One region of the Paenibacillus segetis genome, then DNA from elsewhere that is predicted to be linked to it. Evidence: riboswitches for the same ligand, from Rfam matches in the RefSeq annotation. Region 1 holds a riboswitch; the other holds the start of a gene.
The links. Region 1 has a riboswitch for glycine ahead of sdaAB (L-serine ammonia-lyase, iron-sulfur-dependent subunit beta). Riboswitches for the same ligand answer to the same signal wherever they lie in the genome.
Positions count from the first base shown of each region.

Region 2: another riboswitch for glycine. It lies ahead of IEW05_RS16740 (amino acid permease); the one in region 1 lies ahead of sdaAB (L-serine ammonia-lyase, iron-sulfur-dependent subunit beta).

Region 1 covers NZ_BMFT01000001.1:1,050,013-1,055,241, forward strand. Annotated here, with positions in the region: gene IEW05_RS04560 (MFS transporter) at 1-1,411, shown strand, start outside; gene IEW05_RS04565 (VOC family protein) at 1,561-1,941, shown strand; glycine riboswitch at 2,056-2,172, shown strand; gene sdaAB (L-serine ammonia-lyase, iron-sulfur-dependent subunit beta) at 2,382-3,047, shown strand; gene sdaAA (L-serine ammonia-lyase, iron-sulfur-dependent, subunit alpha) at 3,061-3,948, shown strand; gene IEW05_RS04580 (hypothetical protein) at 4,065-4,622, shown strand; gene IEW05_RS04585 (hypothetical protein) at 4,746-5,229, shown strand, end outside.
Region 2 covers NZ_BMFT01000002.1:104,060-109,288, reverse strand. Annotated here, with positions in the region: gene IEW05_RS16750 (metallophosphoesterase) at 1-256, shown strand, start outside; gene IEW05_RS16745 (S-layer homology domain-containing protein) at 313-2,091, opposite strand; gene IEW05_RS16740 (amino acid permease) at 2,277-3,626, opposite strand; glycine riboswitch at 3,761-3,840, opposite strand; gene IEW05_RS16735 (DNA alkylation repair protein) at 4,033-4,740, opposite strand; gene IEW05_RS16730 (sulfatase family protein) at 4,888-5,229, opposite strand, start outside.

The DNA.
Region 1 (5,229 bases):
TTGGCTTATTCTCATTGTTCTTAATTTATTTACCTTTATGTCCACGTTAGACGGAAGTATTGTTAATATTGCATTGCCTGTTCTATCCAAGGAGCTCGGCCTACCCATCGCGCAGATTGAATGGGTGACTACAGGTTACCTTATGGCTATCTGTGCAGCAATTCTTTTCTTTGGGAGATTAGGAGATATCGCGGGGAAAATCAGAATATTTAAAATCGGAACAGTCATTTTTATTATTGGCTCATTGTTATGTGGACTGAGTAGTTCATTATCCTTTTTGATTATCTCAAGGGTCATTCAAGCTTTGGGTGCTTCCATGACCATGGCGAATAGCCAAGGAATTGTTACTGATATTTTCCCAGCGCATGAACGGGGGAAGGCACTTGGCTTTATTGGAACCTTTGTCTCGCTCGGAAGTATTGCTGGTCCAAGCTTAGGTGGAATTATTATATCGTCACTCGGTTGGGAATATATATTTTGGGTGAATGTCCCCATTGGAATCATTGCCATTATGATGGGATGGAGATACCTTCCGAAAGATCAAGTTCGGGTAAAAGCAAAAATAGACGTACCAGGAAGTTCGCTGTTTGCCATATTTATTGTTACGTTGTTTGCTGGTCTGCTGCTTGGCCAACAATTGGGTTACGATAACATGTGGATTATTATTTCTCTGATTGCTGCTGCAATAACTTTAGCTTTATTCTTACGAGTAGAATTCGTTCGCTCTGAGCCGTTGCTTCAGCTGTCACTATTCAAGAACCCGTCGTTCTCAATCAGTATTCTTTGCGGATTTCTCGTGTTCACGGCAAACTTCTGTTTCAATATTATTGCACCATTCTATGCCCAGAATATGCTCGATTTGTCCCCGTTCCATGCGGGGTTCCTACTAATGCTTTTGCCAATTTGTATGGTCATTGTAGCTCCGCTTAGTGGAGCTTTATCTGACAAAATAGGATCTGAACTGCTGACCTTTGCGGGGCTCATTGTGATGGTCATTGCCCAATTCGGATTAGCTAATCTGCACGGGGGAAGCTCTTTGATTGTTGTAGGCATTTGGATTGCGATGCTAGGGATAGGCAGTGGGCTATTCCAATCACCGAACAATTCGCTCGTCATGTCTGAGGTTCCTCGTACCCAGCTTGGTTCGGCTGGAAGCGTGAACTCATTGGTACGGAATATTGGGATGGTCGTAGGGATTACCGTTGCAACCACGATTCTGTTCCATGTCATGAGCGGTGAGGTTGGTTATAGGGTAACTGGATTGATCCCTGATCGGCCAGATGTCTTCTTAACTGGTATGCGAGTGGTTTTCACAACTTCGGCATCGATCTGCTTAGTTGCAGGGTTGTTAACGGGCTGGCGTATGTATAAATCGCAGGCGGTTAAGCGGGCCGTTGCTAAAGAGGAATAATTGCCAATTTAATGAATCCATCAACTTAGTACGGAAGCCCTTGAAATTTTCAAGGGCTTCTATATATATGAAACTAATGCTTGACGGAAAAAGAATAAAATTGGATAATTCAGCATGGTACATATATCCTATAAAAGGAGTGTTCTATCGTGGAACATCAAAAAATTGCCACGTTTTTCATGTTTTCTGGACGGGCTGAGGAGGCTATGAATTTTTATACCTCTTTGTTTGACAATTCAGAAATAAATAAGGTGTTATATCATGAAGATGGAACCATATTACATGCTATCTTTACTTTAAATGGACAAACTTATATGTGTATTGATAGTAAAGAAGAACATAATTTCAACTTTACGCCGAGCATTTCATTGTTTATAACCTGCGAGACATCTGAAGAAATTGATAATCTTTATCTGAAGTTATCTCAAGAGGGTACGGTACTAATGCCAATATGTCCCACTCCCGTAAGTGAGAAATTTGCCTGGGTTAATGATAAATTCGGTATCTCGTGGCAATTAATGCTGCTCTAATGAGAATCACTCATGAGAATTTATAACCGGTTACTAATTTGAGTTAAAAAGCTAGGTATATTGACTGCTATGAATATTCTACATTAAGCTAAAAAGGTAAAACAGAATATGCGGATGAAGATGGTAGGGAGAGACCCTGAGCAAGATATATTCTCCGGGCACCGAAGGAGCAAGTCGGCAGCTAGTCAGCTGTTCGATTAAACTCTCAGGTAGAAGAACCGCCATTGGACGCGACTCTGGAGAGAGCACATAGCCACCAAAGGGGAACGCTGGTCTTAGGACTGCTTAAACTCTCAGGTACCCAGGACAGAGGATCGGGCATTATAGCCGGATCTCTGTCCTTTTTTGTGTTTACAAGTTAATTAATAAGAAATATGCATACGAACAGGTAGAGCATGACAAAGTAAAGCTAGAACGCTCACCTAAGAAGGGGATTCGTCATGAGGTTCAAAGATGTATTTTCTATTATCGGTCCAGTTATGGTTGGACCTTCAAGTTCACATACAGCTGGTGCGGTGCGCATCGGTCGTGTTGCACGGCAGTTGCTCGGATGTATGCCTGAGCAAGCTATCATCACTTTTTACGGTTCCTTTGCGGAGACGTATTCCGGCCACGGAACAGATCTAGCTATTATTGGAGGACTACTTGATTTCGACACAGATGATGAGCGAATTCAGAATGCCTTCACTGAGGCCGAGCAGTCCGGTCTGCACTTTGAGTTGCGGCAGAGTACTTTGATGAGTCCTCATCCCAATTTCGTTGAGATTACAGCGAGCGTAGGTGGTAGGGATATCACAGTTAGTGGGGCTTCAATTGGCGGTGGAAATATAAAGATACATTCCATAAATAGCTTCGCTGTTAGCTGCACAGGATATTATCCGACACTGGTGATCACTCACGACGACCAGGTTGGGATCCTGGCTTCTATTACGAGAGCGGTTAGTAGCGCTGGATTGAATATCGGTTTTATGAATGTAGATCGCAAAGAAAGAAATGGTTCCGCGATGACAGTCATCGAGTGTGATAAAAGGCCGGGGGATGAAGTTCTCGAAACCCTTTCTCTCCTGCCACATATTAGCCGAGTCTCTGTAATTGATCTCAACTAGAGGAGTTGTATATATGCGTTTTAGTACCCTTAAAGATATAGTGGAAATATGCCAGGTTGAATCGTTAACGATCGCAGAGCTCATGATCGCTGAACAGGCTAAAGAAACCGGGGAATCACCGGAGGAGATTGTGAATCAGATGACCGCCTATTATCAAGTGATGAAGGAAGCGGTTAGTAAAGGACTTGAGAGTAATACTTCCTCTCGAAGTGGGCTTGTAGGTGGGGACGGTCGAAAGGTTAACGAACTCATCACTTCTTTTGAACCGTCTGTTGGTGTTTGGGCTGCTAAAGCGATGGCGTATGCTCTCGCAGTGTCTGAGGTTAACGCTTCGATGGGTCGCATTGTGGCTACACCAACAGCAGGTTCCTGTGGGATCATTCCCGGCGTCTTTGTTAGCGCTCAAGAGCGATTCGGATGGGAGGATGAGAAGCTCGTTCATGGGCTGTTTAGTTCGGGAGCGATTGGATACGTTATCGCCAACAATTCTTTCATTTCAGGTGCAGAGGGCGGCTGTCAGGCTGAGGTTGGTTCTGCCATCGGGATGGCGGCAGGAGCACTTGTAGAACTTCGTGGAGGAACTCCTGAGCAAGCGGTTCATGCCGTTGGTCTTGCGCTCAAGAATACGCTGGGTCTAATATGCGATCCTGTTGCCGGGCTCGTTGAAGTACCATGTATTGTTCGTAATGGTCTTGGCGCAGTGAATGCATTAGCGGCTGCGGATATGGCTCTTGCCGGCGTTCGAAGTGTCATTCCCTCGGACGAAGTGATAGGTGTTATGTTAGAGGTTGGTTCGAAAATGCCGGGAGAACATCGCGAAACGGCACTTGGTGGATTAGCTCAAACTCCAACCGGACGCAAGTTGACGGAGCAGATCAAAGCGACTAAATCACCATCTTAAATGATCCTTAGGAAACATGGTTTAAGGATTGAAGATGTGGTTAATCCTATCTATCAATGTAATAGTATTTTTCAGTTAGAGATAATTTAACGATTAAACTTAATGGAGGTAACACGATGACACATAAAAGCAACATACAGCGACGATTTCATGCTACACTCCTTCTTTTTACTTGCCTATTCATTCTGCTAAGTGGTTGTTCGAAGGCACAAACTGAATCACAGAACTCAATTCCTCCAGTAGAAACCCCAGCACCAACAGAATCGAATACGAATACTACAACAGAACAACCGAATTCTCAAACAGAATCTAATGTAGCGGATTCAGAAGGAATCCCCGCAGATGTGAAAGTTAAAAAGGTACTTGTGGATACTACAATAAAAAAAGATTATCACAAAAAGGTTGAGCTCCTTACAGACGGTGGTAAACGTGTAACCATTACCGATCCTAAAGGTGAAATTGTCTTGCGGCAACTTGAATATGATGGAATCATTCAAGCGGTTAATGGGAATCAAGTTACCGTCCAAGTGGAACATGGGGGGCAACAAACCTTAACCATTCCGAGTCATATCGTCATTGAAGATGAAGACAACTTAGGACTGAACAAAGGTGTTGAAATCGAATGGACGGTAGATACGGATGGTCAAATCCAAAGTGTGGAATTGGATGATTAAGTAAGATATAAATAGAATTTAGACTATCTCAAGGGCGACCCTCGGGTCGCCTTTTGTCTTTTCTAGTGTATAATTATGGAAAATATCTCTTAACTGACATTCTTTGAATAGGGGAGGGAACTGATGAGTAAAAAATATTATATATTTATTGCGATCATTACTTTATGCTCAATCATGTTAGATGCTTGTTCGTATAGAGAAGAAATTAAGAACACGAGTAATGTTACTACACAAGTTTCTACAGCTACTAACATAGCCCTTAAATATAAATTGAAGGAGCTTGAAGCAGCTCCACCGGACAACGCTAAAGAGATTAACCCAGAGCAAATCGCGAAGAGGGAAAAGTCGATTAAGTCTCTAACAACAAAAGAGTTTTTCGATAAACAATCTGCTGATCATGTCTACGAATGGGCTTTGAGAGCAGCATTAATCAAACAAAGTGACCTGAAAATTACTTATATTTCATTTAGAAGATCAAATGTTACTGAAGATAGCAGTGAGCTTACTTATGAGGCCACTCTTCGTTTTGGGGAAGAAAAATTAACCCTGAATGGAACGATGACTCTTTTAAAAGAAGGCGGCTCTTGGAAAGTAAATGATGATCAAT
Region 2 (5,229 bases), on a different contig from region 1:
TCATAACCCCAATCTTGTTCTATCTATGAACCGAAAATATACGTATTTGATGGCAGGTCATATTCATGGTATGCAGTTTAACGTGCCTTTTTTGTTCCCATTCATAGATAAAGGCAGGCTCGCGGCAGACGGTATTATCAAGGGAATGCATACAGGCACCCATGGCCAGTTCTATATCTCGAAAGGGATTGGTCAGGCCGGTCCCAATGCCAGGTTCCTTATTCGCAGTGAAGTTACGCTGCATGAACTCGATTGATGGTTAAATTAACTTTTGAACGCAAAAAGACCGCAGGTTACCTGCGGTCTAATTCGCTATTCAGAGACAAGAATAATATAGACAACTACGTTCGAACGGATATTTCCCTGCAATGTTGGGTCATGCGCCACAATGACCGAATAGAGTCGAGTACTCGCGGTAAACGAACCTTCAATATTTACTGTACCGTCTTCCAAATTATTCGTTCCGAGCTTGCCCTGATTAATAATATAATCAGCAGAAGGAGCCTCTGCAAACTGATCCGTCGTTAAGTAGTAGAAGTCATACTCACTTCCGCTATAATCCGGTGAGACCGTAATTGAACCGGAGTTCTCGATAGGTGTGCCTATGCTCGTAAAATCTTCGATGATGGGATCCGTACGATAAAAGGTTAACTTGGTAACTTGACTATCCAAATTTCCCTGAGTAGCAACTATGTAGAGATAATAAGCTTTGCTGGGAACTATGTCCTTGTCGATATGGATATCTCTATCAGCTTGTTTATTTGACTTTATCTCTTCGACGCTTGGGGAATCTGAAAGTTCCTCGGTAAGCATGTAATATAACGTATCGAATCCACCTGGATTCACACTTACATGGATCGTGTCGCTATCTTCTCCATTCCATCTTTTTGTCTCCCCTGCGTTAAAAGTAATCGTAGGCGCTGTGGTTGGTGTCGGTGTCGGTGTCGGTGTCGGTGTCGGTGTCGGTGTTGGTGTTGGTGTTGGTGTTGGTGTTGGTGTTGGTGTTGGTGTTGGTGTTGGCGTTGGCGTTGGTGTCGGTGTTGGCGTCGATGGTGTTGGTGTCGATGGTGTTGATGTCGAAGGCGTAGATGTTGAAGGCGCAGATGTAACCACTGGCGGTGTCACCGGAGGTTCAGTTATCTTAACCGGTATGGATTTATTCTCCTCATTTTTAACCGCGTTACCGAATAATGACTTTAAACCATCTGCTACAATAGTCGGTGCTTTTGATGAATCGAGTTTAAAACCTTGATGTAACGTGATTATGATCGTCTTCTTGTCCTCGGACAGCATGTAACTGTCTAACTTCGGATCAAGCGGCACACCGTTAATGGTAATTTTGGATAGATCAATGGAACTCCCATCGATTCCTACCGACAGAGTTAGTTCCAACTTGTTCCCCGCTTTGAAGTCCGCTCCGGAAACTTCAAGAGGTCTGGTCGCTTCTAACGTTTTGGCGCTTTCGAAGGCTCCGGTAGCTAGTAATTGACGGGTCGCTTCTTCTTTACCGCCGAAAGTACCGTCCGAAGAATTATTTAGCAACTTTAGCTCAAGTGCCAATTGGACGTAACCCTTCGCCCAATCAGAGACAGTATTATCGCTAACACTTGGAGCCGACGGTACCCCTGCACTCTGGCCTAAAACCCGAACTAGAAATGTAGCTAATTGCTCCTTCGTTACGCTTCCAGCTGGGTTGAAACTCCCGGAGCCTACGCCGTCCGTAATTCCCGCTGTCTTAAGCGCTTCGATATAAGGCAGTGCATAACCGTTAGCGGGATCATCTGACGTTACGTCACTGAAAGACGATGTAGTTAGATTAGGGTTGACATTCAGACCAGCAATAAGCGCTGCTACCTTCGCGAATTGGGCTCGATTCATTTCATCTTTCAGCCCAAAACTAGTATCAGAGACTCCATTGAAAATACCTGCTGAAATCATGGCATCAAACTTTGCCTTTGTAGCTGCATCCAAATCCTTTAAATCGGTAAAATCGGCCGATGTCTGCGCTTCACTCACACCGCTGCCAATGGTTACTGCGGACGTCAAACCAACCGTCAGCGCCGTAAACAAAATCCAAATCTTTTTGTTCATAATTAACCACCTTTCCAAACTATAATTTTAAATTATTAATAATTTAATAGTAATATTTTAACAGAAAATTAAATATAAAACTCTATTAAATTTTAATAGATCCTGAATACAAAAAAAACCTCCTCGATCCTTTTTCGAGGAGGGTCTTGTCACGTTATCTAGAACAATAGAGCTTACCGATCTTGTTAGTTGCCTCTCTTCCTTCTATTGGAATAATGCAAAACAAATAATAGAATAAACCATAGGGGCGTTAACAATAAGGCCGGACGTGTCTCTTCAGCAAACAGCATAATAATGAGGATGATAGCAAACAAAGCTAGGACAACATAATTAATAAATGGAGTAAATGGTGCTTTAAATTTTGATTTTTCATGTAATTGCGGCTGAGTTTTCTTATATTTTATATGGCAAATGAGAACCACACCCCACACCCAAATAAAGCAAATGGCACTAATCGTTGTCACGATCCCAAAAGCTTGTTCCGGAATAAACTTACTCAAAAGAGCTCCCACAGATAGGACAAGTGTGGAGATCAACAACCCGTTTCTTGGTACATGATTTTTATTCAATTTTGCAAATTGGGACGGAGCCTGGTCATTCTTACCTAAGTTATATAGAATTCGACTTGTTGAGAACATTCCGCTGTTACAAGCAGAAGCAGCTGAAGTTAATACGACAAAGTTAATAATGCCCGCGGCGATCGGAATCCCCACTAAAGCAAAAGTTTTAACAAAAGGACTTTCTGCCGGACTTAGCTCCGTCCAAGGGTTAATGCATAATAGAGCAATAATTGCTCCAACGTAGAAGAATAGAATTCGTAAAGGAATTTTATTAATGGCCGATGGGATATTCTTCTCTGGATCCGATGTCTCTGCTGCAGACACACCTACTAATTCCACACCGACAAATGCAAACACAACCATTTGGAACGAAAGTAAGAAACCTGTTATCCCGTTTGGAAACATTCCTCCATGGCCCCAAATATTCTTGACCGTTACCGTTCCTGCATCTGTTTTGAATCCTATCACCAATAAAATAATCCCAATGGCAATTAATGCGAGAATAGTGACCACCTTAATTAAGGCAAACCAAAACTCCAATTCCCCAAAATTTTTGACAGTTAACAGATTGAGTCCTAATAAAATGACTAAGCAGAGAACTTCAGGTATCCATTGCGGAATATCGAACCAATATTGTACATATATCCCGACAGCAATAATATCAGCCATAGCCGTCATAATCCAACAGAACCAATAGGTCCAGCCAGTGACAAACGCTGCTCGTGGTCCAAGATAATCTTCAGCAATATCTGTAAAAGATTGATACCCTGCTTTAGACAACAGGAGTTCTCCTAACGCCCTCATTACAAAGAAAATGGCGATCCCGACGATTAGGTAAGCAAAAATGATAGAGGGCCCTGCTAGTTGTATTGCTTTACCGGAACCTAAAAATAGTCCAGTACCAATGGTTCCACCAATTGCAATGAGTTGAACATGCCGATTTTCTAATTCCCGCTTTAATTCTTGTTGTGCCATACCTGTTCCCCCTTAATGAATACGATAAATTGGTACAAAAAAAAGAGATCGGATGTCATCCAATCTCTTTGGTTCATAAGAATATGAAATAATATTTATCCCGCTAATAACGATTAGCATGATAAATACAAATTCAGTACTCTTCTGTCCTTTTGCCTGAGATTGTGAACCCTTCGGCGCTGCGGAATCCCGCAGTCTCTCCAGAAGCTGCTCCTGCTATAGTGTGATCCATAGCAATCATAGCTTGTGAAATATGAAATTATGAATTAAGTGTTGCTGTTCTAATATCTAAACATATTACTTGCGATGTGATGATTTAATCAGTGATAAAAGTCTCACTGTATTTTTTGTGATAATTCTATGTTAATAAAAAAACCGACAAATGAACATGGAAATATATTCATGACTAACACCTTACATGTTTCCGTTTGAAGCCGAGTTGCCCTTTATCCTCTGCCTTTTGAATATTAACTAAAGCGTTTAAGAACTTGCTTTTTGCGCTACCGTGACTGACTTCCACTGGACAAACTTCCTTTGCGATCTCCACCGCCATATCATGAAGCGGCAGATAGGATACTCCCACAGTATACAAGAAATTGTTCATCGAATATTTCGTACGTTCAGGGGCATCGTGAATTGTATTTTTTACAATCTCCAACATGTTAGCAATTTTCTCTTCGGAAAATTCACGGTCCGGGCGATTGCCGAGCAGCCAGCAGTAACAACTCCAACCTGCCGACATCCTCAGCTCTATATCGCTTGCAATCCAATTATCCGCGACTTCTTGCGCAATATCACTTTCTGCCAATGTTACTGCTACTACAAAATCCGATAGCATATAGAAATAGGCTCCATCGATCCACCGTTCAAAGTCCGCTTCCGTCATCGCTTTCGGTTCGGCAATCACCCCGGCAAAGTACATCGCGTCATAGTTCCCCGTAGCATAAAGCTGCTCAGCCAATGGTTGATTGAGTTTTATTTTTCTGAAGATGGGCTTCATCTGGCCTGTGGCCACGCCAAAAAGTGGTTCGTGTGCGCCGTTGGACAGGTATATCTTCTTGGTTCGTTCCTTGCCAAGAGCTTCAAGCTCTTGCATAACCATTTCTAGATTCATCATTTGCACTTCCCTTTAATGGTTGTCGTTTGTAATTAAGCCCGTCTTTATTTGAATCTTAGCACACTATAAAGACTCATGCACATTGAGTGCATGAGCCTTTATTATAGACAGGTTACTCTTATGACTCCTCGAACCGCTTCCCCGTTAAGCTCCTGATATGCGAGGCATCGCCATCGGTTCCTTTCCCAGCTCAGCCCATATGTATTTGAGCAGCAGTTCAGATTTCAAGCTGGCGCTAGCAGGATCATTCCATAGGTTTCGTAATTCCTTTGGATCCTCCTGCAAATCGAATAGCTCCCCGTAGGTCTGATTGTAGTACACCGTTATTTTGTATCTCGCGTCAACGTACGTCTTCTGGTGAATGGTCGTTGGCTCATGGCGAAATTCACAGATAGCATGATCACGAGCGTTAGATTTACTCCCCAGCCATACTTCCTTCTGATCGACTCCGGTCATGGCACATGGGATCGGAAGATCGGAGAATGA